DNA from 2 places in the Thermomonas sp. XSG genome. Region 2 is predicted to be linked to the other one. Evidence: predicted binding sites of a transcription regulator. Region 2 holds the regulator's gene; the other holds the start of a gene.
The links. The regulator FliA, encoded in region 2, starts transcription of late flagellar genes. The targets are predictions, from matches to a motif close to TAAAGTTTNNCNNNCNNNGGCCGATAA.

Region 1 (15,437 bases), 400 kb from region 2:
GACAACAGCCGCAAGCTGGTCGAGGCCTTGAAGGTCGGCGACATGGGTCCGGCCAAGGGCGCCGCCGACCTGCGCCAGGCCACCGCCGACCAGCTGGGCAGCCTGCTGGACTACAACATGCAGCGGCTGGACCAGGCGGTGGAGGCGCAGCAGCGCAGCTACCGGCTCAGCCTGCTGGCCATCGCGGTGCTGCTGGTAGTGGCGCTGGTGCTGGCCTCGATCGGCGCCATCGGCATCAGCCGCTCCATCGTGCGTCCGCTGCGCGAAGTGGTCGGGGTGGCCAACGCGGTGTCGCAGGGCGACCTGGACGGCCGCCTCGCCTGCAACGACGGCAGCGAGATCGGCGACCTGGCCCGCGCCATGCGCGGGATGACGGCGACGCTGGGCGAATTCGCCGCGGCGCAGGCGCACCTGGAGCGCGAGCACGACGCCGGCAACATCGATTTCCGCATGGATCCCTCGCGGTTCCGCGGCGCCTACGGACGGATGGCGGAAGGCATCAACTCGGTGGTGGCCGCGCACGTCCAGGTCAAGATGAACGCAATCAGGATCGTGGCGCAGTACGCCCGCGGCGACCTGGCCGAGGACATCGAACGCTATCCCGGCCAGAAGGCGCGGGTGACCGAGGCGGTGGACGCGGTGAAGGCCGGCATGCTGGCGATCAATGCCGAGATCAAGGCATTGGTGGACGCCGCGGTGGCAGGGGATTTCGGCAAGCGCGGCAACGCCCGCCGCTTCGAATTCGTCTACGCCGAACTGGTGGAAAGCCTGAACACCCTGATGGCGACCGCCGACCATGGCCTGTCCGAAGTGGGCGAAGTGCTGTCCGCCGTGGCCGATGGCGACCTGACCCGGCGCATCGACACCCGCCTGCCGGGCCGCTTCGGTGAACTGGCCAGCGACACCAACCGGACCGTCGAGCATCTCACCGGCATCGTCGGCCAGATCCGCACCGGCAGCGAATCGATCAATGCCTCGGCGTCCGAAATCGCCCGCGGCAACGAAGACCTGTCGCGCCGGACCGAACAGCAGGCGGCGGCGCTGGAGGAAACCGCCTCGTCGATGGAGGAACTCACCTCCACCGTCCGGCAGAACGCCGACAACGCCCGCCAGGCCAGCCAGCTCGCCCACGGCGCCGCCGGGGTCGCCGTGCGCGGCGGCGAGGTGGTGGGCCAAGTGGTGGAAACCATGAGCGGCATCACCGCGTCCTCGCACCGGATCGCCGACATCATCGGGGTGATCGACGGCATCGCCTTCCAGACCAACATCCTGGCGCTGAACGCCGCGGTGGAGGCCGCCCGCGCCGGCGAACAGGGCCGCGGTTTCGCGGTGGTGGCTGCCGAGGTGCGCACCCTGGCGCAGCGCAGCGCCGGTGCCGCCAAGGAAATCAAGCAGCTGATCACCGACTCGGTGGTGCAGGTGGAGGAAGGCAGCGCGCTGGTCGACCAGGCCGGCCGCACCATGAGCGAGATCGTCGACAGCGTGAAACGCGTCACCGACATCATGGCCGACATCTCCGCCGCCTCCCAGGAACAGAGCGCCGGCATCGAGCAGGTCAACCAGGCCATCACCCAGATGGACGAGGGCACCCAGCAGAACGCCGCACTGGTCGAGGAAGCGTTCGCCGCCGCGCAGAGCATGGAGCATCAGGCCAACGAACTGGTGGGCCTGGTGGCCGCCTTCAACACCCGGCGCTGAGTGCGCGCCGGCCGCTGCCGATGCAGCGGCCATCGACGGACGCAGCTGCGCCAACGCGCAGGCGGCGGCTTACCCAGCAGTCACGACGGGGCGTCGCCGGCATCCGGGCAGCATGCAGCAGCCGCTGCCGTTCGGGCACGAAAAAGAGCGCGCCGGCAGCCGGCGCGCCCCATTGCTGGACATGGCCGCCGGCGCAACCGCCGGCGGGATCGATCAGAGCTTGAACTCGAGCTTGACCTTGCCGCGGCTCTCGCCCGGGGCGAACTCCCACTGCTTGACCGCCTTCACCGCGGCGGCGACGAACACGCGGCCGGGCTTGGCATCGACCACCGACACGTCGGAAACCTTGCCATCCGGACCGATGCTGTACTCCAGTTCCACATAGCCGGTGGTGCCCGAACGGGCCGCATCGGCGGGGTACACGGGGTCGACCCGCTTGATCGGGCTCCCCGCCAGCACCGGCAGGGACAGGGCCATCGCGCCGGCGAACATCGCCGCATTCAGAATCCGATGGAAGGGTCGGGACATGGCAGGAACTCCGTGATGATGTGCAGGCGCGCATGCGCTCGTCACCTGCATCGGCAGCGTGCGGCCGGACTTGAGCGCACGGGCGGGCCGGTCGCCCAGAGTGCGATCCGCGTCACGATTGCGCACCGCTGCGCCCGTCGCCGTTCGGTTCCCATTAAAGATTCGGGCCGCCGGGCCGATGCCGCCACTGACCCAACCTTCGATTGCGCCGCACAGGGGCCCCACAATGCCGCAAAGCCTTTCTCTCGCCGATCGCCTGCTCGCGCCCGCCACGAACCTGATGGGGCGATTGCGCTTCAGCCAGAAGGCGATCCTGATCGGTGCGGCGTTCACGCTGACCTGCGGCGTGCTGGCAGGACTGGTGGTCACCCGCTCACTGGGCGAAATCTCGGATGCGCGTACCGCTCGCTCCGCCACCGTTGGCTTGGACATCCTCCACGACGCCCAGCTGGCCATGCAGGACCACCGCCAACTGCGAGCGCGCAAGCTGGCCAACGACACTACCGTCACCGACCAGGGCATCACCGATGCCGCAGCAAGGGCGGACAAGGCGCTGGCGGCATTCGACAGCTGGCGCAGCCAGGCAGGCTTCGACGACCGCGCCCTGGTCGAGTCGATGAAAGCCACCAGTGCAGCCTGGAAAAAAGCGGTTGCCACCGAGGGCGAAGCTGGCCCGGAAGCGGACTCCGTCGCGCTGGAAGCATTGCGTAAGGAAATCGGCAACATCGCGTTCACTGCGATATCCGCCACTGCCTCCGATACCGCGATGCTGCGAGGTGGCGAGATCGGCGGCAACCTGCTGCCGGAGCTGGCGTCGGCCAGCGCCAAGCAGGCCATCGTCGGTATCCGCGTGCTGGGCGAAGGCGCGATCTGGGTGAGCGACCGCACCGAGCTGGCGGTACGAAAGAACATGCAGGGCTATCTGACTGGCTATATTGCTGACGGCGGCAAGTACATCGAGAAGGAACTGCCAGAGGGCGCCGTGCTGTTCGGCAAGCCGATGGCCGCAGCACTGCAAGCGATGGAAAGGCAGAACAAGATGATCCAGGAACAGATCCTGGACGCGGAGACGCCGGAATCCCCGGTGGCTGTCCTGGCCAAACAGGATCAAGCCACCCGCACCGCCATGAACAAGGCGATGAAGGCGACCAGCGCCGCCATCAATGCTGCCGGCGACCGTGCCATCGCCAATCTACAGATGAAGGCCTTCGCCACGCTCGGCTTCGTGGCACTGTCGCTGCTGGCCGCGGCCTACCTCTTCATGGGCTTCACCCGCGGCACCCGCAAGGCGCTGCAGAGCATCGGCGCCGGCGCACGCGCACTGGCCGCCGGCCAGTTCTCCGATCGCATCCACGTGGACACCCGCGACGAACTGAACGACATCGGCCGCGGGATGGAGGACGCCGCCGCCGCGCTGCGCAAGTTCGCCCAGGCCCAGCAGACCCTGTTCGAACAGCAGCAGGCCGGCGACCTGGACAGCCGGATCGACGCGGAGAACTTCCCCGGCGCCTTCGGGGTGATGGCCGAGCAGGTCAACACCCTGGTGGCTTCCTTCATTGACGAAACCCTGCACATCATCGAAGTGATCGGTGATTACGGCCGCGGCGACCTGTCCCGCGACGTCAACCGCATGCCCGGCAAGAAGGCCGAAGCGATCAAGTCGGTGGACGCGGTCAAGGCCAGCCTGCTGGCGGTCAACGGCGAGATCCAGACGCTGGTGGACGCGGCGGTGGCCGGCGATTTCAGCAAGCGCGGCGACGCCAGCCGCTTCGAATTCGTCTACCGCGAGCTGGTGGAACGCCTTGACCAGCTGATGGCCACTTCGCAGAACGGCCTGAACGAAGTCGGCACGTTGCTGTCCGCAGTGGCCGACGGCGACCTCAGCCGCCGCATCGACGCCAAGCTGCCCGGCCAGTTCGGCCAGCTGGCCACCGACGCCAACCGCACCGTCGAGGGCCTGGCGCAGATCGTCGGCAACATCCGCCAGACCTCCGACGGCATCAACGCCGCCGCGGGCGAGATCGCCGCGGGCAACAGCGACCTGTCGATGCGCACCGAGCAGCAGGCGGCGTCGCTGGAGGAAACCGCCTCGTCGATGGAGGAGCTGACCTCCACCGTCAAGCAGAACGCCGACAACGCCCGCCAGGCCAACCAGCTGGCGCAGGGCGCGGCCGGCGTGGCGGCGCAGGGCGGCGAGGTGGTGCAGCAGGTGGTCGCCACGATGAGCGCCATCGAGGCTTCGTCGAAGAAGATCGCCGACATCATCAGCGTGATCGACGGCATCGCCTTCCAGACCAACATCCTGGCGCTGAACGCGGCGGTGGAAGCGGCGCGCGCCGGCGAACAGGGCCGCGGTTTCGCGGTGGTGGCGGGCGAAGTGCGCGCGCTGGCGCAGCGCAGCGCCGGCGCCGCCAAGGAGATCAAGCAGCTGATCGAGGAATCGGTGGGCAAGGTGACCGACGGTTCGGCGCTGGTGCGCCAGGCCGGCAACACCATGGGCGAGATCGTGTCGTCGGTGCAGCGCGTGACCGACATCATCGCCGACATCTCCGCCGCCTCGCAGGAGCAGAGCAGCGGCATCGAGCAGGTCAACCAGGCCATCACCCAGATGGACGAGGGCACCCAGCAGAACGCCGCGCTGGTCGAGCAGGCCTCCGCCTCCGCGGAAAGCATGCGTCAGCAGGCCGCCCAGCTGGTCGAAGCAGTGTCCGCGTTCAGGACCGCGGCCGCTGCCGTGGCCGCGGCCGCACCGCCCGCACGCGCCGCCGCACCCCGTGCGGCAACGCCGACCGCAGCACCGGCACCGGCGAGCGCGCGCCGCCAGTCCACGCCCCTGCGGAAGACCCGGGGTGATGACGCCCCCGTCGCAGCGCCCCCCGCCCCCACGCCGCTGCGGTCCCGCACGCCGGCAACGGTCAGCGGTGGCGACCAGCACTGGCAGGAGTTCTGATGCGCGCCGCGGGCGGGGCCCTGCCCCGCCCGGTTCTTGCTGTCCCTTCCCCCTTCGGTCCCGCCTCGCGCAGATGACATTCGAGCTTCCGCCCGCCCGCGATCTGCACGATGCCGCCTCCACTTCGCCGGCCTTTCCGGCTTGCGAGGCGTCGGCGCGTCTGGCCGATCTGGCCACGCTGGCCGCGGCGATACTGCAGGCGCCGATGGGCGTCGTCGCCGCCTGCGACGACGAACGAGTGTTGATGCTCGCCGGCCACGGCGTCGAAGGCGGTCCGCGCCAGCTCTCGCGCGACCACCTGATCGTGCGCACCTGGGAGCAGCACACCCCGCTGCTGGTGCTGCCCGACATGCCGGCGGACCCGCGTTGCGGCGCCCGCTTCTACGCGGGTGTCGCCCTGCGCGGCCGCGCCGGTCAGCGTCTTGGCACCTTGGCGGTATTTGCCCACGAGCGCCGCGAAGCACCGGGCCAAGACCAGCTGGATGCCCTGGTGCGGCTGGCACGCATCGCCGCCACGCTGCTGGAGCAGCGGCACCTGGAGCGCCGCGCGCTGATCGTCTCGCAGGCCGGTGAACAGGCACGCGAAGCCGTTCTGGTCGGCGATCGGCACGGACGGGTGCGCTGGCAGAACCGTGCCGCCGAACAACTGTTCGGCAGCCAGCTTGCCGGCCAGCCGCTGTTCTCGCTGTTCCCGCTGCGCCTGCAATCCGACCAGGACATTGCCCAGGCGTGGCTGTCCGGGCGCATCGAAGGCAGCCAGCACCTGCGCATCGTGGCCCCCGATGGCAGCCTGCGCCTGCTCGATGCCACTCGCTCCACCTGGCGCTACGGCCCGGACCGGGGCGTCACCCTGGTCTTGCATGACATCACCGAGGCGGCCCACCAGCGCGCCCAGCTCGACCGGCTGGCGCACTACGACTCGCTGACCGGATTGCCCAACCGCAACGCCCTGCTCGACGCGCTGGAGCGGCACCCCGACTGGGGCGTGGCGCTGTTCGCCATCGACCGCTTCAAATGGATCAATGACGGGCTTGGCCATGTGGTTGGCGACCGCGTGCTGCAGGCGGTCGCCGATCGCCTGCAGGCCAATGCCGATGCCGACGCCTGCCTTGCCCGCGTGGGCGGCGACGTATTCGCGGTGGCCTGCAGCGACGCCCGCCTGGCGGCCTGCGAACACCATGCCACCAGCGATGCCGCGATGGTCCCGGCGCTGGTCCGAAATCTGGAACAGACCCTGCGCGTGCGCGGGCACGAGATCAACATCGACGTCAGCGTCGGTATCGCCCTGCGCGCGGATGTCCGCGGCCAGGGCGACCTGCTGGCCAGCGCCGACCTTGCGCTGAACCGCGCCAAGTCGGCAGGCGGACGCCAGGTCTGCCGTTACCAGGCGGCAATGCGCACTGACGCGCTGACGCGTCGCGACCTCGACCGCGACCTGCGCCGCGCCTATGCGCAGGGCGAGTTCGAGCTCCACTACCAGCCGCAGGTCGAACTGGGCACCGGGCGGATCTGCGGCGCCGAGGCGCTGCTGCGCTGGCGACATCCGCAGCGCGGCATGGTTCCGGCGGGCGATTTCATCGACCTGCTGGCGCGCAGCCCGCTGGGTGCGGAAGTCGGCGCGTGGGTATTGAAGCGCGCCTGCCAGGACGCCGCGAAGTGGCCGGACCCGGATACGTCGGTGAGCATCAATCTGTTCCCCGCCCAGCTCGCCGAGTCGCTGGTGGCGGAGGTCCAGATGGCCCTGGCGGCAGCGGGGCTGCCGGCGGAGCGGCTGGAGCTGGAGATCACCGAAACCATCGCCCTGACCCAGGACAGCGCGGGTGCCGAGGCGCTGGCGGCGCTGCGCTCGCGCGGGGTGAACCTGGCCTTCGACGACTTCGGCACCGGTTACGCGTCGCTGTCGATGCTCCGTCGGTTCCGCATCGACCGGGTCAAGATCGACCGCAGTTTCGTCAGCGGGATGCTGGACAACGGCGAGGATGCCGCGATCGTCCGCTGGATCCTGATGCTGGCGCGCGCCCTGGGCCTGCGGGTGGTAGCGGAAGGCGTGGAGGACATGCCGCAGGCGGCCTGGCTGCACGACCACGGCTGCGAGGAGGCACAGGGCTACCTCTATGCCCCGGCACTGGACGCGGCCGCCCTGCAGACGCGACTGCTGGCGCAGCAGGCGGAGATGGCCCATGGCTGAGGGCGCCAGCGACCGCGACGGTACCGGCACGGGCTTCGAGTTCAACGACCGCGATTTCCGTCGCGCCTGCCGGATGATCTACACCCGCGCCGGCATCCACCTTGCCGAGCACAAGCGCGACATGGTCTACAGCCGGCTGTCGCGGCGCATCCGTGCACGCGGCCTGTCCAGCTGCGCCGACTACCTCGACCTGGTCGAAGCCGACCCGGACAGCGAGGAACAGGCGTTCATCAACGCACTGACCACCAACCTGACCTCGTTCTTCCGCGAGGCCCACCACTTCGATGCCCTGCGCGACCAGTTGCGCGCGGTACCGCGCGGAGAACCGGTGGACATCTGGTGCTGCGCAGCCTCCACCGGCGAAGAGCCCTGGTCGCTGGCGATCACCGCCTGCGAGGCCTTCGGTTCGGACACCCCGCCGGTACGCATCCTGGCCACCGACATCGACACCAACGCGCTGGCCACCGCCGCCGCCGGCAGCTACGGCGCCGACCGCATCGCCGACCTGTCGCCCGAGCGCAAGCGCCGCTTCTTCCTGCGCGGTACCGGGCCCAACGAGGGCATGGTCCGGGTCAAGCCGCACCTGCGCCAGTTGGTGGACTTCCGCCAGCTCAACCTGCTGGCACCGGACTACGGGATGCGCCAGCGCTTCCTGGCGGTGTTCTGCCGCAACGTGATGATCTACTTCGACAAGCCCACCCAGTACGAGGTGCTGCGCAAGATCGCACCGCTGCTGGCGCCGGGCGGCCGCTTCTATGCGGGGCATTCGGAAAGCTTCGCCCACGCGCTGGACGTGGTGCAGCCCTGCGGCAGGACCATCTACCGCGCAGCCCAGGACGGTCGATGAGCGTCCTGCCGGCCAGCGTCGCCACGGCCCGGACACCGCCGCCGGGCACCTACTACGACCCGGCGCTCGACGCGGACGTGATCAAGCTGCTGCCGGCGGAGTGGCGGGTCTCGTCCGACCCCATCGCGCTGGCCACCGTGCTGGGTTCCTGCGTCGCCGCATGCCTCTATGACCCCAGCGCCTGCGTCGGCGGAATGAACCATTTCATGCTGCCGGACGCCGCACCCGGCGACGGCAGCGCGCGTTACGGCGCCCATGCGATGGAACTGCTCATCAACGGGCTGCTCAAGCATGGCGCCATGCGTTCGCGCCTGCAGGCCAAGGTGTTCGGCGGCGGCAATGTGCTGCCGGGCATGACCCTGGACCCGATCGGCACGCGCAACGGCAATTTCGTGCTCAACTACCTCACCGCGGAACGCATCCCGATCGTGGCCCAGGACCTGTTCGGGGTGCAGCCGCGCAAGGTCTGTTTCTTCGTGCGCACCGGCCGTACCCTGGTCAAGCGCCTGCCGGCGGCGGGCGAGATCGCGCGGGTCGAGCGCGCCTATCGCAGCCAGCTGGCGCAGAAGCCGGTGGCAGGTTCGGTGGAGCTGTTCTGATGGCCATGCAGACCCCCCAGCGCCCGGGCAAGGTGCGCGTACTGGTCGTCGACGACTCGGCGCTGGTGCGCCAGGTGCTGAGCGAAATCCTCTCCCAGGACCCCGGCATCGAGGTCGTCGGCACCGCGTCCGATCCGCTGATCGCCAGGGAGAAGATCAAGCAGCTCGAACCCGACGTGCTCACCCTCGACGTCGAAATGCCGCGCATGGACGGGCTGACCTTCCTGCAGAACCTGATGCGGCTGCGGCCGATGCCGGTGGTGATGGTGTCCTCGCTCACCGAGGCGGGCGCGCAGGTCACCCTGGACGCGCTGGCGCTGGGCGCCGTGGACTTCGTCACCAAGCCCAAGCTCGACGTGGAGCGCGGCCTGAACAACTACGCCAGCGAGCTCTGCGAGCGCGTGCGCCACGCGGCCCGCGCCCGGGTCGCCCGCCTGCAACCCGGCGCATCCGCGGCCAGCACGCAGCCCACGGCGATCAAGTACCGCACCACCGATCGTCTGATCGCCATCGGCGCGTCCACCGGCGGCACCGAAGCGATCCGCGTGATCCTCGAACAGATGCCGGCCGACGCGCCGGCCACGGTCATCACCCAGCACATCCCGGCGGCCTTCAGCAAGCCGTTCGCCGAGCGTCTGGACCGGCACAGCAAGATGACCGTGGTGCAGGCCGAGGACGACATGCAGCTGCTGGCCGGCCATGCCTACGTCGCGCCGGGCGGGCTGCACCTGCGCGTGCAGCGCAGCGGCGCGCGCTGGCGCTGCCGGCTGGGCGAGGACGATCCGATCCGCCGCCACCGTCCCAGCGTCGATGCGCTGTTCGAATCGGTGGCGCAGGCCGCCGGCGCCAATGCCAGTGCCGTCCTGCTCACCGGGATGGGCGACGACGGCGCGCGCGGCCTGCTGGCGCTGCGCAAGGCCGGCGCCGCCACCATGGTCCAGGACGAGGCCAGCAGCGTGGTCTGGGGCATGCCAGGGGCCGCCTACACCCTTGGCGCCGCCCAGCAGGTGCTGCCGCTGTCCGAGATCGCCGGCGCCCTGCTGGCCAGCACCAACGCCGGCGGCACCTGACCGCCGCCACCGGCGCTGCTAAAGCTGACGGCCCCCTCGGCCGTTATCTCCATCGAGTCCCCGACGAGATCGACGATGGAACCCCGCGCCCTGCTCCGCATCGCCGCACCGATGGTGCTGATGCTGCTGTTGTTCATTGCCGAGGCCCTGAACTGGCCGATGGCCGTCCGCATGGCCCTGGTGGTCACCGCTGCCGCCGCCTGGTGCGCGGTGGTCTGGCGTTCGCTGCCGAACAAGGCCGAAGCCCAGGTGCTGCGCGACCACGCCAAGCTGCTGGGCGAGCTTCGCGGCTTCGTCGGCAACGAGATCAGCGGTTCGCACGCGGAGATCGAGCGCACCCGCACCCTGATCCGGGAATCGGTGTCCAAGCTCGGCAGCAGCTTCGACGCGGTCAACCGCAAGTCCCGCGAGCAGAGCACGGTGGTGGCACGGCTGGTCGAGCGCACCGGTGACGACAGCGGCTCCATCGACATCTCGCGCTTCGCGCAGCAGGCCACCCAGCAGATGGAGCAGCTGGTCGAGGCGCTGGAAGCGGCCAGCGGCCAGAGCGGCGTCACCGTCAGCCACATCGACGCGATGGCCGGCCACCTGGATGGCATCTTCGCCCTGCTGGAGGACGTCAAGTCGATCGCCGACCAGACCAACCTGCTGGCGCTCAACGCCGCCATCGAGGCGGCCCGCGCCGGCGAGGCCGGCCGCGGCTTCGCAGTGGTGGCCGACGAGGTCCGCAATCTCTCCGAACGCAGCACCGCGTTCAACGAACAAATCCGCAAGCTCGCCCACAACGCCAAGGAATCCATTGCCAAGGTGCGCGATACCGTCTCGCAGACCGCCTCGCGCGATCTCGACCGGGTCCGCGTCGCACGCAGCGAGTCGGCCTCGATGATGGACCGCGTCGAGGGCATCCACCGCAGCCTGGGCAACGGCATGCGTGACATCGCGGACTGCGGCCGGGCGATCGACGCCTCGGTGGCGGAAGCGGTCCGCTCGTTGCAGTTCGAGGACATCGCGACCCAGGCGCTGGGCGCCGCCGGCGTGCACCTGCAGCGACTGGAGCAGATCAACAACGAAGCCACCACCCTGCACGACCTGCTGCGCGGCAGCCACGGCTTCCAGGACCCGGAAATGCGAAAGGCGCTGGCCAACATCGGCAACCGCATCGCGCAGATGCGCGGTGAATGGGAACGCCCGCCGCACAAGCCGGTCCTGCAGCAGACGATGGACGCCGGCAGCGTCGAACTGTTCTGATCCACGCCCAAGCAGGCACCCCTAGAGTCCCGGCCAATGGCCGGGATTTTTTTGCGGTCATGCCTTGCCGGCGGTACGCGGCAGGCCGCACGCCGCGCATGAAAAACCCGGTCTCGCGGGCATTGCGCCTGGAGGGGACCGGGTCGGGGCCGGAGCGATTCTCCTTGACGCCTTGCGCGCCTTGGAGTTTTTCTCCGGTACGGCGAGGTTACCGCCGGTCAGGTTAGGAAAAGGCTAAGCAGCGTCCATTCAGGCGAACCGCCCGTCGGCCAGCCGCATTCAGTCGCGCAGCCAGGGCCACCAACCGCGGCCGGTACGCGCGTAGCGGTCCGCCGCCCGCTCGAACGGGTTGCGCGCGGCCACTCCACCCTGCAGCACGTACAGGGGCAGGAACAGCACCCCCAGCACCATGTACTGCAGGACGTGCGCGCGCTCGTGGTCGCACAGCCGGATGCGCGGCTCGTGGCCGTGGCCGGCGTCGTGCGCATAGGTATTGCAGGAACGACCTAGGTCATCGCCAGTGTCGAGGATCACGTTGCCCAGCGTCAGCGCGCCGCCCGGCCCCCACGGCACGCGGTGGAAGGTGCAGGCCAGGTCGCGCCGGCTCAGCTGCATGCGCGCCCCACCCGCCAGCGCGGCGAGGCCTGCCACCAGCCCAATCGCGCTGACCGGCGACGCCCACAGGATGCCCAGGCACTGCACCGCGTGCAGCAGCCAGCGCGGCGGCGCGCGCATCTTCAGCGCGACCGCTTCGCCAGCCAGTCGTGGATGGTCTGCGGCACTTCCTTCTGCGCCCGGCCGGACACGTAGATGCCGATGTGGCCGCCCTTGAACGACAGCTCGGTGTAGTCCTCGCTGCCGCACAGCCCGCGCAGCGCGCGCGAGGCATCCGGCGGCACCAGGTGGTCCTGCTCGGCGTAGATGTTGAGAATCGGCATTTCCAGCAGCCCGAGGTGCACCTCGCGCCCGCCCACCTTCGCGCCGCCGGTGACGAAGCGGTTCTCCTGGAAGAACTGCTTGCTGAACTCGCGGAACGCCTCGCCGGCCTGGTCGGGTGAATCGAAGATCCACTTTTCCATGCGCAGGAAGTCTTCCATCGCCTGCCTGTCGTCGAGGATGTCGACCATGCCCACGTATTTCTGCGCGAACAGCCGCCAGGGCTTCAGCATCAGGTAGGTGAAGTTCATCATGTCGGCCGGCACGTTGCCGAGCGTGTCGACCAGCAGGTCCACGTCGATCTCGCGGTTCCAGTTCGACAGCATGTTGTCGCTGGTGTGGAAGTCCACCGGCGTCACCATGGTGATCAGGTTCTTGACTTTCTCCGGATGCAGCGAGGCGTAGCACAGCGAGAACGCACCGCCTTGGCAGATGCCCAGCAGGTTGATCGACGGCAGGCCATGGGCGTCGCGCAGGTAGTCCACGGCGCCGCCGATGAAACGCTCGATGTAATCCTCCAGGGTGAGGAAGCGGTCGGAGCGGTCCGGGTAGCCCCAGTCGAGGATGTAGACGTCCTCGCCACGCGCCAGCAGGCCCTTGACCAGCGAGCGGTCGGCCTGCAGGTCGACCATGTACGGACGATTGACCAGCGCATAGGCGATCAGGATCGGCACCCGCGCGGTGGGCGCATGCTCGCCCTTGAAGCGGTACAGCACCACCTTGCCGTCGCGCCAGACCTCCTCGCGCGGGGTGACCCCGAAATCTACGTCGCCCATTTCGCGCAGCGTTTCCACGCTGGCGGAAAGCTTGCGCTGAAACCGGCCGGTTTCCTCGGCCAGCGACTCCAGAGTGATGTTCAGCGGCCCGATCATCTCAACGCCTCCTGGCGGCGGGCTTGCCCGCGCGCGCGTTCACCCCGGCCGCACTGTCCTTCGCGGCCGGCTTCACGATCTTCCCTGCCATTTTCGTCGCAACTCTCCTGGCCGCACCCGCTGCCGGCGCTTTCTTCGCCGGCGCATTGGCCGATGCAGCCTTGGCCGCGGGCGGCTTCTTGGCCCCGGGCGTCCGCTTCGACGGCGCCTTGCGCGGTTCCACGTCGCCGGCAGCCGCCGGCACGGGCGCGCGCTGCATGCGCCGCAGCTGGCGCTCCAGCTCGGCGATCTTGCGGTGGGCGCTGTCCAGCTCGCCGCGCTCCGGCCAGCCGTAGGTGCTGGCCACCTGCTCGCCAATGGCCTGTGCGGCGGCGCGCTGGCGCATCTGCGCGTTCACCAGCGCACCGAACGCGTGGCGGTATTCCTGCGACAGCGCCAACTCCGCCCAGGCCTCCTCCGCAGCCTCCACCCACAGATCGAACAGCGCACGCACGCTGGAGATCTGCCGACCGGGCTCCTCGTGGCTGGCCAGCTTGGATTCGAAGCGCGAAAACGCGTCGCGCGACGCCTTCGCCATCAGCCTGCCGTAATCCTGCTGCGCCTCCTGCCAGCGCAACTGCGCCAGCGCCAGCGCCTGCAACCGCTCCTGGTGCTCGCGGGCGAAGCCGAATGCCGGCATCCGCATCGCCGCTGCGGTCTCCGCGCGCAGGCCGTGGAGCGACGGCATGCCCGCCTCTCCCCACTGCGCGATGGTTTCCAGCCCCGGCCCGCGCATGCTTTCCATCAGCCCTGCGAACGGGTGGGTGCCGGCAAACGCCTCGCGCCAAGCGCCGGCAACGTCGCCCGCGCTGTGGTCGCGGCCGCTGAACCGCGACGCCACCTGCTGCATCTGCGCATACCAGTCGCTGCTCTGCCGGTTGAAGTGCTCCATCGCGGGGCCAAGCCCACCCTGCCCGCCGGCCTTGCGCCCCCACGCCTCCAACATGTCGTTCAGCCCGGGCACGCCCACAGCGGCGGGCTGTGGCGCGCTCCCGCGCAGCGCCTGCCCCCACAAGTCCAGATATTGGCGCGTCAGCGCCGCGAAATCATTGGATGCGTCCGCCATGTCCCCTCCGTCCATGCAGCGATGCTAGCAACGCCGCGGTGACACCGCCATTGCAGGAACCTCAGGGTTTGGGGATGCGCAGCGTCTTGCTGATCATCAGCGCGCCGGACAACGCGAACACCAGCGCCAGCGGATGCAGCTGCCAAGGGCCCAGCCGGACCACGCCCAGCCACAGGTCGGCACCGATGTCGCCGCGCCAGGCCGCCCACGCCAGCATGCCAACGATGACCACGCTGGTCGGGATCGGCGTGCCTTCGAAGTACTTCACCTTGTCGCCCCCATCCGCCAGGGTCTCCGCGGTGACGTTGTAGCGCGCCAGCCGGCTCACCCCGCAGCCGACGAAGCCGCTCAGGATCAGCCAGTCCCAGCCGCCCTGCAGGCCGCAGGCATAGCCCAGCGCCGCCGGGGCGACGCCGAAGCTGATCACGTCGGCAAGCGAATCCAGCTCGCGCCCCAACGTCGAAGACACCTTGCGCCAGCGGGCGATGCGCCCGTCCAACGCGTCGAACACGAACGCCAGCGGGATCAGCGCCATGCCGATGAGCAGGTCGCGCACCACGCCGTCCTGCAGGAACCGCATCGCCGCGAAGATCGCGCCGGTTCCGCAGAAGGCATTGGCCAGGGTGAACCAGTCGGCGAGGTGGAACTCCCGCAACATCGAGAAATGGCGCTGCTTCATCGGCTGCTCCGGTTGGCCTGTAGGCAGAGCCTAACCCACCGCGCGCGTGGCCTGCGTGGAGTCGGCCGCGCGGTCAGCGCGGCATCGCAAGGTGTTCCGGCGCCAGCGGCTTGCCCATCCGCGGCACCGTGGCCACCACCGCATCGGCCGGCAGCGCGGCCTTGCCGTCCAGGTACGCATCGATGCGGTCCAGCGCCTCGTACACGTACGGCAGCAGCGGCAGGTAGGCCGCCGCCATATGCGGCAGCGCCAGGAAACCGTCGAAATGCTGGGCGTTGCGCACCTGCCAGTAGCGCACGTCCCGCCCGGCCGCCTTGGCCATCGCCACGTACGGCGCGCTGGAGAACGCCTGCGGCACCAGCCCGTCGTCGGTGCCATGGACGACAACCACCGGCAGGCCGGTGCGTGGCGCGCTGGCGCGGGTCCGGGCGATGCCGTCGCGCACGCGCTGCGCATCCGCGCCGTCGTCCGTCCACAGCGCGCGCAGGCACTGCAGGCCGGTCAGGCCCAGATCGGCGAGCGGCTGTGGATCGACGATGCCCACGCCGGCGCCCGGCGGAATGCCGCTGCCGTCGGCCCACCACGCAGCTCGCTCGGCATCGGTCACCGCGCGCGGCTGCATATCCGCACCCAGCGCCGCATAGCGATACCCGCAGGGATGGGCGTCATGCGCGTAGCGGCCATAGGCGGAGGCATAGCCCACCGCCACCGCGCGCC
Region 2 (15,437 bases):
TGGCATGTACCTGAAGTACGTCAGCGGCACCACCGACCTGGGCGTGTGGCTGTTCGGCCGCCTGCACGGCGCGGCGTTCCTGGCCTACGTGGTGACCTGCTTCATCGTCGGCTCGCGTTTGCGCTGGCCGATGTGGGCGCTGCTGCTGGCCGTGCTGGCGGCGATCCCGCCGCTGGTCACCTGGCCGCTGGAACTCTGGTATCGGCACCGCGGGCTGCTGTCCAGCCGCTGATGTGATGCGCCTCGCGGCGCTGCCGCGAGACGTTGCGCGTGCGGGTCAGGCGACCTTGCGCACGCGCTTGGACAGTTCGATGACCTTGGCCATCTCGCCCTGCAGGTATTCCTCGGTGATCGCCACCGGTGCAGCCTGGGTCTTGGTGGACAGGCTGCCCACGTCCACGATCAGCGCCACCCGGCCGTCGCCGAGGATGGTGGCGCCGGCCACGCCGGCGATGCGGCGGTAGTTGCGCTCCAGGTTCTTGACCACCACCTGCTGCTGGCCCAGCAGCTCGTCCACCTCCAGCGCCAGCCGCTGTCCCTGGCTCTCCACCACCACCGCGATCGGTTGCGCGTCGGTGCGGGTGGCCGGCAGGCCGTACTGGTCGGCAAGGTCGAGCAGGGGCACGTAGTCCTCGCGCACGCGCAGCAGGCGCGAATCGCCGGCCACCGTCTTGATGTGGTCGGCGGCGGGCTGCAGCGACTCCACCACCACGTTCAGCGGCAGGATGAAGACTTCGCCACCCACCGCCACGGTCATGCCGTCGAGGATGGCCATGGTCAGCGGCAGGCGGATCGAGACGGTGGTGCCTTCGCCCTGGCGGCTGCGGATTTCCACCTGGCCGCCCAGCGCGTTGATGTTCTTGCGCACCACGTCCATGCCGACGCCGCGACCGGACAGGTCGGTGAGCGCCTCGGCGGTGGAGAAGCCGGGTGCGAACACCAGGTCCCATACCTGCGCGTCGGTGGGGTTCTCCGGCACCGCGATGCCGCGTTCGGCGGCCTTGGCCAGGATCCGCTCGCGGTCGAGGCCGCGACCGTCGTCGCCCACCTCGATGATGATGTGGCCGCCCTGGTGGGCGGCGGACAGCGTCACCGTGCCGGCTTCGGGCTTGCCCGCGGCGATGCGCTGCTCGGTGGTTTCCAGGCCGTGGTCGATGGCGTTGCGGACCAGGTGCACCAGCGGGTCGACGATCTTCTCGATCACGCCCTTGTCCAGCTCGGTGCCTTCGCCGGAGGTCTTGAGGTTGACCTTCTTGCCCAGCCGCGAGGCGATGTCGCGCACCATCCGCGGGAAGCGGCTGAAGGCGAAATCCACCGGCAGCATGCGCACCGACATCACCGCTTCCTGCAGGTCGCGGGTGTTGCGGTCGAGCTGGCCGAGGCCGGCCAGCAGCTGCTCGTGCAGGCCGGGGTCGAGTTCGGCGGAACGCTGCGCCAGCATGGCCTGGGTGATGACCAGCTCGCCGACCAGGTTGATCAGGGCATCGACCTTGTCGACGGCCACGCGGATGGTGGTTTCGCCCGCATCATGGCGACCAGCACCCGTGGCAGCCGCAGGCGCGGCTGCGGCAGGCGTCGCCGCGGCCACCGGGGCCTCCGGCACCGGCAGTGCGGCGGCGACGGCCGACGCAGCGGGTGCTGCGGCAGGAGCACCGTCGGCCAGCGGCTCGATGCTCAGGGTGCACTGGTCCTCGACCCACGCGAACGTGTCCTCGATGGCCGAGCGCTTGACGTTGCCGATCAGCTGCAGATCCCACGCCAGCCAGGCCTCGAACGGATCGAGTTCGTTGAACGGCGGCAGCGCGTCGTCACGGCAGGCAACCTTGAGTTCACCCAGCTGGCCGAGTTCACGCAGCATGCGCAGCGGGTCGTTGCCGCTGAGGAACAGCGAGCGTTCCGGTTCGAAGCTGATCGACCAGCCCTGCGGCTCGGCGCTCGCCGCCGGCTTGGCGGCGGCCGGTGCGGCCTGGGTGGCGGCCTCATCGCTGGCGCCGGACAGCAGGCGCTCCAGCTCGGCGCGGGCCCGCGCCAGCATGGCCTGGTCGATGGCGTCGCCGTGTTCGGCCGCGGCCAGCAGCATGCGCAATGCATCGACCGAGCCCAGCAGCGCGCTGATGGCCACGCCGTCGAGCGTGCGCTTGCCGCTGCGGGCTTCGTCCAGCAGCGTTTCCAGGAGATGGGTCAGGTCGGCGATGGCGGTGAAGCCGAACGTGGCGCTACCGCCCTTGATCGAGTGCGCGGCGCGGAACACGACGTGGATGGTGTCGCCGCCACCGCCGCCGGATTCCATGTCCAGCAGTCCGGCTTCCATGGCGGCGAGGTTTTCGCGGCTTTCTTCGAAGAAGGTGGCGTGGAAGCGGGTGATGTCCATGGATGTCCCGAGATGGCTTAGCCGAGAACCTTGCGAACGGTGGCGAGCAGTTGCTCCGGATCGAACGGCTTGACCAGCCAGCCGGTGGCACCGGCCGCCTTGCCTTCGCTCTTCTTGTCGGCACCGGACTCGGTGGTGAGCATCAGCAGCGGGGTGAACTTGTAGCTGGGCATGGCGCGCAGCTGGCGGATCAGCTCGATGCCGTCCATGCGCGGCATGTTGACGTCGGTGATCACCGCGTCGAACTTCTGGGTCTTGGCCACTTCCAGCGCGGCAATGCCGTCCTCCGCTTCCTTGACGTTGTAGCCGCCGCCGGACAGGGCGAAGGCCACCATCTGGCGCATGGAGGTGGAATCGTCAACGATCAGAAGGTTTGCACTCACGCGGTGTCTCCGGGGGCGGAATCGACACCCAGGCTGGCCGCGAGCGCGAGCTGGCGCGCTGCTTCCACCAGGGTGGGAGAGGGAAGGGTAATCGTAGTCACGCGGCCGCGCGCGGCGCGGTCCCGCATGAAGGCGTGCAGCAGCTGCAACCCGGCGGTATGCACGCGACGCACGTCGGCGCCGGACAGCTCCAGCACTTCGTCGTCGAAGTGCGGCTGCAGCGCCGCTTGCAGATCGGCGACCTGTTCGATGCCGAGGTCGGCTTGCAGGGACAATGGCATTGGGCGTCTCGTGAGGGGTTCGATCCCAGACCGTTTAACGGCGCGCCAGCCCGCAACTTGAGGGTATGGGCGCGAACTGCAGGTCAGCGCACAGTTTGCACTGTCCCGCCTCAGTCGAACACCACGCGTGCGTCCAGCAGGACCGTGGGTGGCGCACCGGGGGTGCGAGCGATGCCCATGCCGATGCGGTCGCGCAGGCCCGGCGTGGGCGGCTCGATCTGCGGGGTGTCGAGGGTGACCACATCGGTGACAGCGGTCACCAGCAGGCCCACCAGCTCGTCCTGGTATTCCAGCACCACGATGCGGGCGCGTTCGTCGGGCTCCACCGGCATGCGGCGCAGCCAGCGGCCCAGGTCGTGGACCGGCACCACCCGGCCACGCAGGTTCATGACCCCCAGCAGCGAGGGCACCGCGCCGCGGACGGCGATCACCGGCGCCAGCCGCACCACTTCCTGCACCCGCAGCAGTTCCACCGCATAGCGGTCGTCGCCAACCGCCACCCGCAGCCAGCGCTGGCCGGCCGGCGCTGCCTGGATCAGCCGGTCATCATCGAGCTCGGCCAGCGGCGGCAGCATGGCGGCAGGTGCCGGTGCACGCGCGGCCGGCATCGCCTGCTGCGCGGGCTGCCATGCGGGCTCGGGCGCGGCGGCGGCTGGAGCGGCGTCGGCAGGCGCCAGGGCGCCGTCGAATACTTGCGCGTCGTCTTGCCAGGCTTCGGTTTCGGGCTCGCGAAGGTCGTCAGTTTCCTTCCCGGGCTCGGCCTCGCTCTCGAGTTCGGGAGCGACATCGATGCCGGCTGCGGTCTCGACCTCGACCTCTGCCTCGACTTCAGCCAGGCGGGTGCTGTCGGCTTCTCCTGCGGCCTCTGCTTCCATTTGCCTGACTTCTTCCAGCGTCGGCTCGGCCGGTGCGGCAGGTGCGACGGAGGGAGGCTCTACCGGGGAGGCAGGCGCGGCCGGTGGCGGCACCAGCGGTATCGCCAGCAGCGCATCGACATAGGCATCGACCATCGCGCCGTCGTCGGGCTTGGTGATCAGGGTGGTTCCCGATGCGCTCATGCGGCCTCCTGTCCGGCGGGGGCAGTGTCCAGCAGCCACTGCATGGCGTGTTCGTAGGCGATCAGGCCACGCCCGTACATATGCTCGCGGCTGCCCAGCGCATCGGCATCGCGCAGGCGCGTGTCGACCGGGATGGGATGCGGGCATGCGCTGGCGTCCGGATGCGACTGCAGCTGTTCCAGCGTCTGTTGCCCGGTGCGCGTGCGCTTGTCGAACAGGGTGGGCAGGATCTGTCGGAGCAGCGGGCGCGCCCGCGAACGCTCCACCATCGCCGCGGTATGCAGCATGCCGGCCAGGCCATGCAGCGCCAGCGGGTCGGTCTGGGTCGGCACGATCAGGCGGTCGCAGGCGGCCAGCGCGTTGACCAGCAGCAGGCCGAGCGTGGGCGGGCAGTCCAGCAGCGCGTAGTCGTGGCCGTCTGCCTCGGCCTGCAGGGCACGTCCCAGCGCCAGGCCCAGACCGGGCTGGGTGGCGCTGCGGCGTTCCAGCGTAGCCATGGCCGGCTGCGCGGCCACCAGGTCGATGCCGGGATAGCCGCTGGACCGGGCGACGTCGGAAATATTCTTGTCGTTGAACAGGTCGTAGGTGCCCGCCGGTGGCGGCTCGGTCGGTACGCCGAACGCGCGGGTCAGCGAGCCGTGCGGATCCAAGTCGACCAGCAGCACGCGATTGCCGGCATCGGCCAGGCTGCGCCCCAGGCACAGCGTGCTGGTTGTCTTGCCTACGCCGCCTTTCTGGTTGGCGATCGCCCACACGCGCATCACTGCTTGCTCCCGGTTGCGGCCGCGGCGCCGGCCGGCTGGGCCGTGCCGCGCATGTCCAAGCCTTCCATCACGCTGTCGACCCCGCGCGAACCGGCAAGGATCACCAGTTCCACCCGCCGGTTGGCGCTGCGGCCGGCCACGGTGCCATTGTCGGCAATCGGCTGGTATTCGCCATACCCCATCGACGCCAGCCGCTCCGGGGCAATGCCCGAATCGATCAGCTCGTAGACCACGTTGGTGGCGCGCTCCGCCGACAGGTCCCAGTTGGAGCGGAACTGCGCGGTGCGGATCGGCTGGTTGTCGGTATAGCCCTCCACCCGCACCGCGTTCGGCGCCTTGCGCAGCACGCCGGCAAGCTGGCGGATGGTGCCCAGCGCGGTGGCGCTGGGGATGGCGACGCCGCTGGCGAACAGCAGGTCGCTCTGGATTTCCACCGCCAGAAAGTTCTCGCCGCGGCGGACACGCACCAGCCCGCTGGCCACCAAGCCGGAGAGGGCCTTTTCGATCTCGTCGCCGAGTGCATGCAGCTGGGCCTGGCTGGCCTGCGCGCTGGCAGCGGTGGCTGCCTGGTTCTGTTGTTCGCGCCGGCTGACCGGCATCGGCACTTCGACCCGGCTGGGTTGCGCCGGGCCGCGGCGCGCGCCGGTGTCGATCATCGAAGGGTGGTCGAAGTCGCCGCCGCGCAGCTGCACCTGACCGACCTGGACCGGCTTGATCGAACGCGGCGGGCCGCCGAACGCGGCGGAGAGGGAGTCCGCCACCACCCGGTACTTGCCCTCGTTGAGTGAGGAGATCGCGTACATCACCACGAAGAACGCCAGCAGCAGGGTGAGCAGGTCGGCATACGGGATCGCCCAGGCTTCGTGGTTGAGATGTTCTTCGTGCTGGTGGCGGGGACGGCGGGCCATGGCTGTGGCCCTCAGTGCAGGAAGCCGTTGAGCCGGCTTTCGAGGTTGCGCGGATTCTCGCCCTCGGCGATCGCGATCAGGCCTTCGATCAGCATCTCGCGCTCGACCTGCTGGCGATGGATCACGCCCTTGAGCTTGGAACACATCGGCAGGAACATCAGGTTGGCCGCGCCGATCCCGTAGATGGTGGCGGTGAACGCCGCCGCGATGCCGTGGCCGAGTTTGCTGGGGTCGCTGAGGTTCTTCATCACCGCCATCAGGCCCAGCACCGCGCCGATGATGCCCATGGTCGGCGAATAGATGCCCATGCCCTCGAACACCTTGGCAGCGGCGGTATCGCGGTGGTGCTGCGCCTGCGCTTCGATCTCCAGCATTTGCCGCATGGTTTCCGGTTCGACGCCGTCCACCACCATCTGCAGGCCCTTGCGCAGGAACGGATCGGGCAGCTGGTCAAGCACCGGCTCCAGCGCCAGTAGCCCCTGCTTGCGGGAGATCGTGCTCCATTCCACCATCCGCGCGATCAGGCCCGCATGGTCCTGCGGCGGCGGGAAAAACACCCAGCGCACGATCCCCAGCGCGCGCCGGAAGGTGTGCATGGGCGTCTGCAGGAGGATCGCGGCGATGGTGCCGACGATGACGATGATGAAGGCGGCCGGCGACCACAGGCCCGACAGGCCCGCGCCCTTGAGGATGCTGCCGCCTACAAGGGCGACCAGTCCGAGGATCGCGCCGATGACACTGAGGATATCCATATGTTCACGCTAACGGCCGCGCGCGGTGGCGCTTGAGCCGCGCTGCGCGGATTCGAGCAGTGCGTCCACGTCCAGGATCAGCGCCATGCGGCCGTCACCGACCAGGCTGGCACCGGCGTAACCGGGCAGTCCACGCAGGCTGCGCGGCAGCGCCTTGATGACCACTTCCTCGCGGCCGAGCACATGGTCGACCAGCATGCAGAAGCGCTGGTCGCCGGCCTGCAGCACCACCCCGCGGGTCGCCTCGCTGACGCCCTTGCCCACCCCCAGCCATTCGCGCAGCGACAGCACCGGCAGCGGGCGTTCGCGCAGGTCGAGGATCTTCTGCCCGTCCATCCACATCACCTGGCTGTCGTCGTGGGTGACCACTTCGATCACCCGCACCAGCGGCAGCGCATAGACATCGTCGTCTAGCTCCACCAGCAGGGTCGGCAGGATCGCCAGCGTCAGCGGCACGCGGATGACGAAGCGCGAGCCGCGGCCCAGTTCGGACTGGATCTGCACCTGGCCGGACAGCTCGCGGATCTTGGATTGCACCACGTCCATGCCCACCCCGCGCCCGGACAGGTCGGAGACCTCCGTGCGGGTGGAGAAGCCGGGCAGGAACAGCAGCGACAGACACTCGTCCTCGGACAGGCGGCCGGCGGATTCGCTGTCGATCAGGCCCTTGCGGATGGCGCTGCGACGGATCGCCTCGGCGTCGATGCCGCCGCCGTCGTCGCTGACCTCGATGGCGACGTGATCGCCTTCCTGCTGCGCGGCCAGGCGCACCCGCCCGACTTCCGGCTTGCCCACCGCGTGGCGCACCGCCGGCATTTCGATGCCGTGGTCGATGGCGTTGCGGACCAGGTGCACCAGCGGGTCGGCCAGTGCCTCCACCAGATTGCGGTCGAGCTCGGTGTCGCCGCCCTCGACCACCAGTTCGACCTGTTTGTCGAGCTGACGGGCGACGTCGCGGGCAAGTTTGGGGAAACGGGTGAACACCCGGCTGACCGGCTGCATGCGCGCCGACATCACCGCACCCTGCAGGCGCGCCGTGACGGTGTCGAGCGCGGTCACCGCGCGGTCGAGGTTCTCGTTGCGCAGGTCGGGGCGAAGGGTTTTCAGGCGGTTGCGTGCCAGCACCAGTTCGCCGACCAGGTTGACCAGGGCGTCCAGCCGGCGCACGTCGACGCGGACCGTGTGCTCGGTTTCGGCGGGCGCGGGTGCAGGCCTGTCGGCTGCCGGTTTGGCCGCTGCCGGTTTGGCCGCTGCCGGTTTCGGCGCGGGTGGCGCCACCGGCTTCGGTGCGGGCGGCGGGGCGGCGCCGGGAATGGCGCCTTCACCGTGCAGGCTGTCTAGCAGGGCGTCGAAGTCGAGGTCGTCGAGGTTGTCGGGCAGCTCGAACGCCGGCTCCGCGACCGCGGCGACCGGCGCGTCGGCCCCGCGCACCTGGCGCAGCAGGGCCGGGTCGACTTCCTCGAGATCCTCGCCGCGACCCAGCGCATCGAGCATGTCCAGCAGGATGTCGACTGCGCGCTGGGCACCGTCGAAGGCGGCTGCGTCGAGCGCACGGATGCCGCTGCGGGCGGCGTCGATGCGGTCCTCGAAGGCGTGGCACAGCTGCACCATCGGGGGCAGGTCGAGGAAGCCGGCGCCGCCCTTGATGGTGTGGAAACCGCGGAATACGGCGTCGAGGGTGGGGCGGTCGCCGGGATCCTGCTCGAGCGCCACGACCTGTTCGCCGAGGCGATCAAGGATCTCGCGCGCCTCGACGAGGAAGTCCGCGCGGGCGTCGTAGCCGTCCGCCGACATGGTCAGATCCCGAGGTCGGCCAGCAGGTCGTTGGCCTCGTCTTGGGTGGCCGCCGGCGCATCGACGCCGGAAACCGCCGGGCCGTTGCCCCTGCTGTCCTCGCCATGCAGCGCCTGGATGTCGCCCAGGCCGGACTGCAGCGAGCGGATCAGGTGGATCACCCGCTGGATGATCTGGCCGGTGAGGTCCTGGAAGCTCTGCGCCTCGACCATCGACGACAGCCGCGCGCGGATCGCGTCCACGGTGGCCTCGTGCTCGGGGCCGATGGTGCCGAGCAGGGTCCGGCATTCGTCAGCCAGATCGAGGGTGCGCATGCTGGCCTCCTCGGTCATCTTGACCACGTGCTCGAGCCGGCTGCACGCGTCCGGCAGGCCGCCGGATGAGGCCTTGGCCGCGGCGGGGATGCGCACGTCGATCGCGCGCTCCAGGTCGTCCAGCTCGCGGGCAAGCTTGACCAGGCTTTCCACCACCGGCTGCCGGCGCCACTCCAGCAGCGAGTCCAGGTGGTGCTTCCAGGCCGAGGCATCGCCTTGCTCCAGCGCCGCCATGGCGGCGTGCAGGCGTTCGATGATCTGGGCGTCGCCGGCGGGAACGGACGGCGGTCGCAGCGGCAGGCTCATGCGGCTTTCTCCATCCGTTCGAAGATCTTGACCAGCTTGTCTTCCAGGGTCGCGGCGGTGAAGGGCTTGATGATGTAGCCGTTCACGCCGGCCTGCGCGGCTTCGATGATCTGCTCGCGTTTGGCCTCAGCGGTGACCATCAGCACCGGGATCTTGGCCAGCGATTCGTCGGCGCGGATCGCCTTGAGCAGGTCGATGCCGGGCATCCCCGGCATGTTCCAGTCGGTGACGACGAGGTCGAACTTCGCCTTCTGCAGTTCGACCAGCGCGGTGGTGCCGTCGTCGGCTTCCGCCGTGTTGGTGAAACCCAGGTCGTTGAGCAGGTTCTTGACGATGCGGCGCATGGTCGAGAAATCGTCAACGATGAGGATGCGGATGCCCTTGTCCATAGTGGATCCTGTGGATATTCGGTAACGGTAACGGTCGGCGACCGGGAATCTTGATGGTGCCGCATCCACGCCGGGGATGCAGCCCCGGGGCACTCCGCTCAGGCCATTTCGGCGTCGATCTCGCTGCGCCAGTCGGTCAGCCGCGAGCGCAGCCGCAGCATGGCCTGGCCATGGATCTGGCAGACCCGTGATTCGCTGACGTTGAGCACGGCGCCGATCTCGCGCAGGTTCATTTCCTGCTCGTAGTACAGTGACAGCACCAGCTGCTCGCGCTCCGGCAGGTTCTCGATGGCGTCGCCCAGCGCGGACCGGAAAGCGCCCTGCTCGAAGCGGCGGGCGGGGGTGATGTTGTCCTGGTGTTCCAGGCGCGGCTCGCCGTCGTGTTCCTCGGCGTATTCGTCCAGGCTCAGCAGCTGGCCGCGGGCGGCGTCCTGCAGCACGTGGTGATAGTCGTCGACGCTCATGCCCAGCACGCCGGCGATTTCCTGCGAGGTGGCGGCGCGGCCTTCGCGCTGCTCCACGTTGCGAGTGGCGGCGACCACGTCGCGGTAGCGGCGGTGGACCGAGCGCGGGACCCAGTCGCCGGCGCGGATCGCGTCGATCATCGAGCCGCGGATGCGGATCGAAGCATAGGTTTCGAAGGTGGCGCCCTGGTCGGACTGGAAGTTCCGCGCCGCTTCGATGAGGCCGATCATGCCGGCCTGGATCAGGTCGTCGATATCGACGCTGGAGGGCAGCCGCGCCGCCAGGTGGTGCGCGATGCGGCGCACCAGTTCGGCATGGCGAGCCACGATCGCGGCGGCATCACCGGTCTGCTGGGCGCGATACTGGGCGGCCCCGGTGCTCATGCACAGGCGCTCCCCTGGGCGGCGACCAGACGCTCGGTGAAGAATTCGACGTGGCCGCGCGGACCCTGTGGCGCCTGCCACTGGCCGATCTTGCGGACGATGTCACGGAACGCCAGCGACGCCGGCGCGGTGGGGAAGGCGTCGACCACCGATTCCTGCCGCTGCACCGCCAGCCGCAGCCATTCGTCGCGGGGGATCGCGCCGAGGTAGGACAGGGTCACGTCGAGGAAACGCGAGGTCACGCGCTCCAGTTTGTCGAACACCGCGCGCCCTTCGTTGACATTGGGCACCTGGTTGGCCACCACCTGGATGCGGTTCACGCCGCGGTCGCGGCTGAGCACCTTGATGAGGGCGTAGGCATCGGTCACCGACGCGGGCTCGTCGCAGACCACCAGGATCACGTCCTGCGCGGCCTGGCAGAAGGTCAGCACGCCGTCGCTGATGCCGGCCGGGGTGTCCACGATCATCACGTCCAGCGGGATGTCGAGATGCGAGAACGCGTTGACCAGGCCGACGTGCTGCTGCGGCAGCAGTTCGGTCATGTGGCGCTTGCCGGAGGCGGCCGGCACCACCAGCAGGCCGCGCGGGCCTTCGATGACGGTGTCGCGCAGTTCGCAGCGGCCGGCGAACACGTCGGCCAGGGTGAAGCGCGGCGACAGCCCCAGCATCACGTCGACGTTGGCCAGCCCCAGGTCGGTATCCAGCAGCATGGTGCGCTGGCCGGCGTTGACCAGGGCCATGGCGAGGTTGATCGAGGTGGTGGTCTTGCCCACGCCGCCTTTGCCGCCGGTCACGGCGATCACGCGGGGCGCGGTGGTGGCGTTCGCGGCGCGATGGGACTCAAGCGGATGCATGGCGGCCTTCGTCGTGGTTGGGGCTGACGCTGTTGTCGCGACGGGGGAAGTCCAGGGCGCTGGCCAGCTCCCGGGCGTCGGCCAGCTCGAGGTCCTCGGGTACCCGTTGACCGGAGGTGGTGTACGCCATCGGCAGATTATGCTGCACCAGCACCGAGAGTGCTGCCCCCGGGCGGATGCTTTCGTCCAGCTTGGTCAGGATCACCGCTTCCGGCGCCGCCGGGCGGTAGCGGCGCAGCAGTTCACCCAGATCGGCCGGATGCGCGTTCGCCGGCAGCACCAGCAGGCTGCGCACGTTGCTGGCGGCACGCACCCACAGGATCTGCCGCAGCAGGGCGCGGTCGCGCAGGCCGTGGCCGGCGGTATCGATCAGCACCAGCGGGTAATCGGCCAGCTGCTCCAGCGCGTGGGTGAGGGCTTCCGGGCCGTCGGCATCACACACGGTCACGCCCAGCCGGCGGCCGAGCACGTGCAGCTGTTCGCGTGCACCGGCGCGCTCGTTGTCGGTGCTGACCAAGGCCACGTCGCGGGCGCCGTGGCGGGCGGCATAGCGGGCCGCCAGCTTGGCGATGGTGGTGGTCTTGCCGGCGCCGGTGGGCCCGAGCAGTGCGACGATGCCGCCGCGCTCCAGCAGTTCCCCGTCGGCCACTGGCAGCTCTGTGGCCAGCGCTTCGCGCAGCGGCGACAGGATGGCTTCGGTCTGCAGGGTCGGGTCCAGGCGCTGGGCGATGCGCTGCGACAGCGCGTCATCGCAGCCGAAAGCGGCCAGCGCGTCGAGGGCAGCCGCGCGTGCGGGCGAGCCACGCAGGCGCTCGGTCGCGAACTGGCCCATCTCGCGTTCGATCACCTTGCGCATCGCCGCCAGTTCGGCGCGCAGCGCGGATACTGCCGGATCGGTTTCGATCACCCGAAGCGCGGGGGACTCGTCGGCCCGCACCGGCGTTACGGCCGCGGCGGGCGTGGCAGTCGGGACGGGAGGCTGCGCGACCAGCGGCTGGGTCGGCAGCGGCGGCGCGGCAGCGCGGCGCAGGGCCTGGGCGAAATCGGTGGGCTGGAGCGCCTCGTCATCGTCGATGCGCACGTCAATGCGCGGCGCGCCCGTGCCGGCAACGGGTTCGGGCTGCCGCGCCTGCGCGGCGACGGTCTGCGCAGCCGGTGTGGCGGCAGGGCTGGACGCGCGGGCGGCGGGCTTGAACGCGGCCATCATCTGTTCCAGTCGGCTGGCCTGGCGTTCCGGCAGCGCGGGTTTTTCCAGCGGCGGGACTTCCACACCGTCGATCCGGAACACCGCGCGTTCGCTGCCGCGGCTGGCCGCGGGGGCGCGGGCCGGGGCTTCGGCGGAGGGCGCGGGCACGTTCATGGTGCGCAGGGTCTGCTGCACCAGCGCCTCGTCGTAATCGGTGGCGGCTACCACTTCCACGCCGCCTTCTGCGACCTGGCGACTGGACAGGATCACCGCGTCGGGGCCCTGTTCGTCGCGCACCATGCGCAGCGCGGTGCGCATGTCGGGGGCGGTGAAGCGTTTGATTCTCATGGTGTTGATCCGCTATCCAGTCTGTCGGGGTGCCAAGCTCAGCCAACCGCCCCCAGCAACCGCAACCGCTTGTCTTCGGGGACTTCGCCGTAGGCCAGCACCGAAAGCTGCGGCACGCTGTGGCGTACCAGCCGCGAGATCGCCGCGCGGATCCCGCCCGGGACCAGCAGGATCGCGGGTTCGCCGCGTTGTTCCTGCCGGGCCACGCACTCGCTGAGGTTCTGGTGCAGACGCTCGGCGAGTCCGGGTTCCAACGCGGCGCCCTGGCCGCTGACCGAGTCCTGCAATATGCGTTCCAATTGCGGGGCCAGGGTGAATACCGGCAATTCCGGCGCCATCCCGTTGAGCTCCTGCACGATGAACGGGCCCAGTGCGGTGCGCACGGCGGCGGTCAGCACCGACGGGTCCTGGGTATGAATGCCGTGCTCCAGCAGCGCCTCCACGATCCGGCGCATCTGCCGCAGCGGCACTTTCTCGGTCAGCAGCGACTGCAGCACCCGCACGATCACCGACAGCGGCAGCAGCTTCGGCGTCAGGTCTTCGACGAGCTTGGGCGACGCCTTGCCGACACTGGCCAGCAGCTGCTGCACCTCGTCGTGGCCGAGCAGTTCGGCGGCGCGTTCACGCACCAGATGCGACAGGTGGGTGGCGACCACGGTGCCGGCATCGACCACCGTGTAGCCCAGCGATTCGGCGTGGGCGCGCTGGCTGGGCAGGATCCAGGTGGCATCCAGCCCGAACGCCGGGTCCTTGCCGGGGATGCCTTCCAGCGGGCCGAACACCCGGCCCGGATCCAGTGCCAGCATCCGGTCCGGATGCAGGTCGCCGCCGGCCACCGGCACCCCGTGGACCAGGATGCGGTACTGGCCCGCGGCCAGTTCGAGGTTGTCGCGCACGTGCACGGCCGGGATCAGGAAGCCCAAATCCTGGGTCAGCTTGCGGCGCACGCCCTTGAGGCGGGTCAGCAGCTCGCCACCCTGCGCCTTGTCCACCAGCGCAATCAGCTTGTAGCCCACTTCCAGGCCCAGCGGCTCCACCGGCGCCACTTCGTCCCAGCTAAGTTCCGCCACCGCGCTGGAGCCCGGGGCCGCCATGTCCTGCGCCGCCGGTTCGGCGGCCGCGTCTTCGTGCTTCTTCAAGCGCCAGGCCGCGTAACCCAGGATGCCGGCGAACAGCAGGAACGGCAGGTTGGGCATGCCCGGCACGATGCCGATCAGGCCCATCAGCGCCGCCGCCACCACCAGCGCGCGGCGCTGGCCGAACACCTGCGCGCCGACCGCGGCGCCCATTTCCTGTTCGCGGGTGGCGCGGGTGACCAGCATCGCTACCGCGGTGGACACCAGCAGCGCCGGCAGCTGCGCCACCAGGCCGTCGCCGATCGCCAGCAGGGTGTAGGTCTGCATGGCGTCGCCGAAGGCCATGTCGTGCTGCAGGATGCCGATCAGCACGCCGCCGATCAGGTTGATGAACAGGATCAGCAGGCCGGCGATGGCATCGCCGCGCACGAACTTGCTGGCACCGTCCATCGAGCCGTAGAAATCGGCTTCGTTGCGCACTTCCTCGCGACGCAGCTTGGCTTCCTCGCGGGTCAGCAGGCCGGCGTTGAGGTCGGCGTCGATCGCCATCTGCTTGCCGGGCAGGGCGTCGAGGATGAAGCGCGCCGACACTTCCGAGATGCGCCCGGAGCCCTTGGTCACGACCACGAAGTTGACGATGGTGAGGATGGCGAACACCACGATGCCGACCGCGTAGCTGCCACCCACCACGAAACTGCCGAACGATTCGATGACGTGGCCAGCCGCGGCCCCGCCCTGGTGGCCGTGCAGCAGCACCACGCGGGTGGAGGCAACGTTCAGTGACAGCCGCAGCAGCGTGACCATCAGCAGCACGCTGGGGAAGACCGAGAATTCCAGCGGGCGCTTCACGTAGACGACCGCCAGCAGCACCATCAGCGACATCGCGATGTTGACGGTGAACAGGAGGTCGAGCAGGAACGGCGGCAGCGGCACCACCACCATCGACAGCATCGCCAGCACCACCACCGGCGCCGCCGCGCCGCTGCGCATCGACTGGAGGAGCGAAGACATCGAGCTGGCGCCCTGCGCGCGGTTGTCCGGGGCGGCGCTCATCGCGGCGATTTCCCGTCATCCAGCGACGGATCCACGGCAACCGTGGCCAGCTGGGGCATCGGGCCGTGCGAAGGGTGCCAGCGGCGCAGCTGGAATACGTAGGAGAGCACCTGGGCGACGGCGGCGTAGAGCTGCACGGGGATTTCCTGGTCGAGCTTGGCGTTGCGATACAAGGCGCGTGCCAGCGGCGGCGCCGCGACTGTCGCCACCCGGTGGGCGTTGCCGATCTCGCGGATCTTCAGCGCGATCTCGTCCACCCCCATCGCCACCACCTTGGGCGCCCGCATCTTGCCGGCTTCATACTTCAGCGCCACCGCGTAGTGGGTGGGGTTGGTGACGATCACGTCGGCCTCGGGTACCGCCTCCATCATCCGCCGCTGCGACATCTGCCGGGCCAGCTGGCGGACCTTGCCCTTGACCTCCGGGTTGCCCTCGTTTTCCTTGTGCTCGTCGCGCAGCTCCTGCTTGGTCATCTTCAGCTTCTGGCGCCAGTTCCAGTGCTGGTAGGGCACGTCGGCGGCGGCCAGCAGGCCCATCGCCCCGACCACCGCGACCAGCACGTGCAGCATGAAGCCCATGCCTTCGGACACCGCCGCCTCCAGCGGCATCTTCTGCAACTGCGGGATGAAGCGCAGCGCGCGGTGCACGGCCCAGGCGCCGATGGCGCCGATGATCAGGATGCGCAGGATCTGCCGGACCAGCTCGGCCGCACCTTCTTGGCCGTAGGTGCGGCGCAGCCAGGCCATCGGGCT

Region 1: a site for FliA is predicted at 2,382-2,408, ahead of ICG51_RS01520 (methyl-accepting chemotaxis protein). Genes of this name have one in related genera too.

What each region holds. Positions count from the first base shown of each region.
Region 1 is NZ_CP061497.1:327,639-343,075, forward strand. It holds gene ICG51_RS01510 (methyl-accepting chemotaxis protein) at 1-1,698, shown strand, start outside; gene ICG51_RS01515 (TonB family protein) at 1,912-2,226, opposite strand; gene ICG51_RS01520 (methyl-accepting chemotaxis protein) at 2,507-5,176, shown strand; gene ICG51_RS01525 (GGDEF domain-containing phosphodiesterase) at 5,250-7,364, shown strand; gene ICG51_RS01530 (CheR family methyltransferase) at 7,357-8,211, shown strand; gene cheD (chemoreceptor glutamine deamidase CheD) at 8,208-8,810, shown strand; gene ICG51_RS01540 (chemotaxis response regulator protein-glutamate methylesterase) at 8,810-9,880, shown strand; gene ICG51_RS01545 (methyl-accepting chemotaxis protein) at 9,956-11,128, shown strand; gene ICG51_RS01550 (hypothetical protein) at 11,408-11,863, opposite strand; gene ICG51_RS01555 (class III poly(R)-hydroxyalkanoic acid synthase subunit PhaC) at 11,866-12,936, opposite strand; gene ICG51_RS01560 (poly(R)-hydroxyalkanoic acid synthase subunit PhaE) at 12,938-14,041, opposite strand; gene ICG51_RS01565 (CDP-alcohol phosphatidyltransferase family protein) at 14,103-14,720, opposite strand; gene ICG51_RS01570 (3-hydroxybutyrate oligomer hydrolase family protein) at 14,794-15,437, opposite strand, start outside.
Region 2 is NZ_CP061497.1:2,977,040-2,992,476, forward strand. It holds gene ICG51_RS13935 (DUF3817 domain-containing protein) at 1-232, shown strand, start outside; partial or broken gene ICG51_RS13940 (chemotaxis protein CheW) at 389-2,371, opposite strand; gene ICG51_RS13945 (response regulator) at 2,389-2,754, opposite strand; gene ICG51_RS13950 (STAS domain-containing protein) at 2,751-3,035, opposite strand; gene ICG51_RS13955 (chemotaxis protein CheW) at 3,146-4,093, opposite strand; gene ICG51_RS13960 (ParA family protein) at 4,090-4,854, opposite strand; gene motD (flagellar motor protein MotD) at 4,854-5,765, opposite strand; gene ICG51_RS13970 (flagellar motor protein) at 5,777-6,517, opposite strand; gene ICG51_RS13975 (chemotaxis protein CheA) at 6,527-8,311, opposite strand; gene ICG51_RS13980 (protein phosphatase CheZ) at 8,314-8,931, opposite strand; gene cheY (chemotaxis response regulator CheY) at 8,928-9,320, opposite strand; gene ICG51_RS13990 (RNA polymerase sigma factor FliA) at 9,419-10,168, opposite strand; gene ICG51_RS13995 (MinD/ParA family protein) at 10,165-11,022, opposite strand; gene flhF (flagellar biosynthesis protein FlhF) at 11,009-12,556, opposite strand; gene flhA (flagellar biosynthesis protein FlhA) at 12,595-14,643, opposite strand; gene flhB (flagellar biosynthesis protein FlhB) at 14,682-15,437, opposite strand, start outside.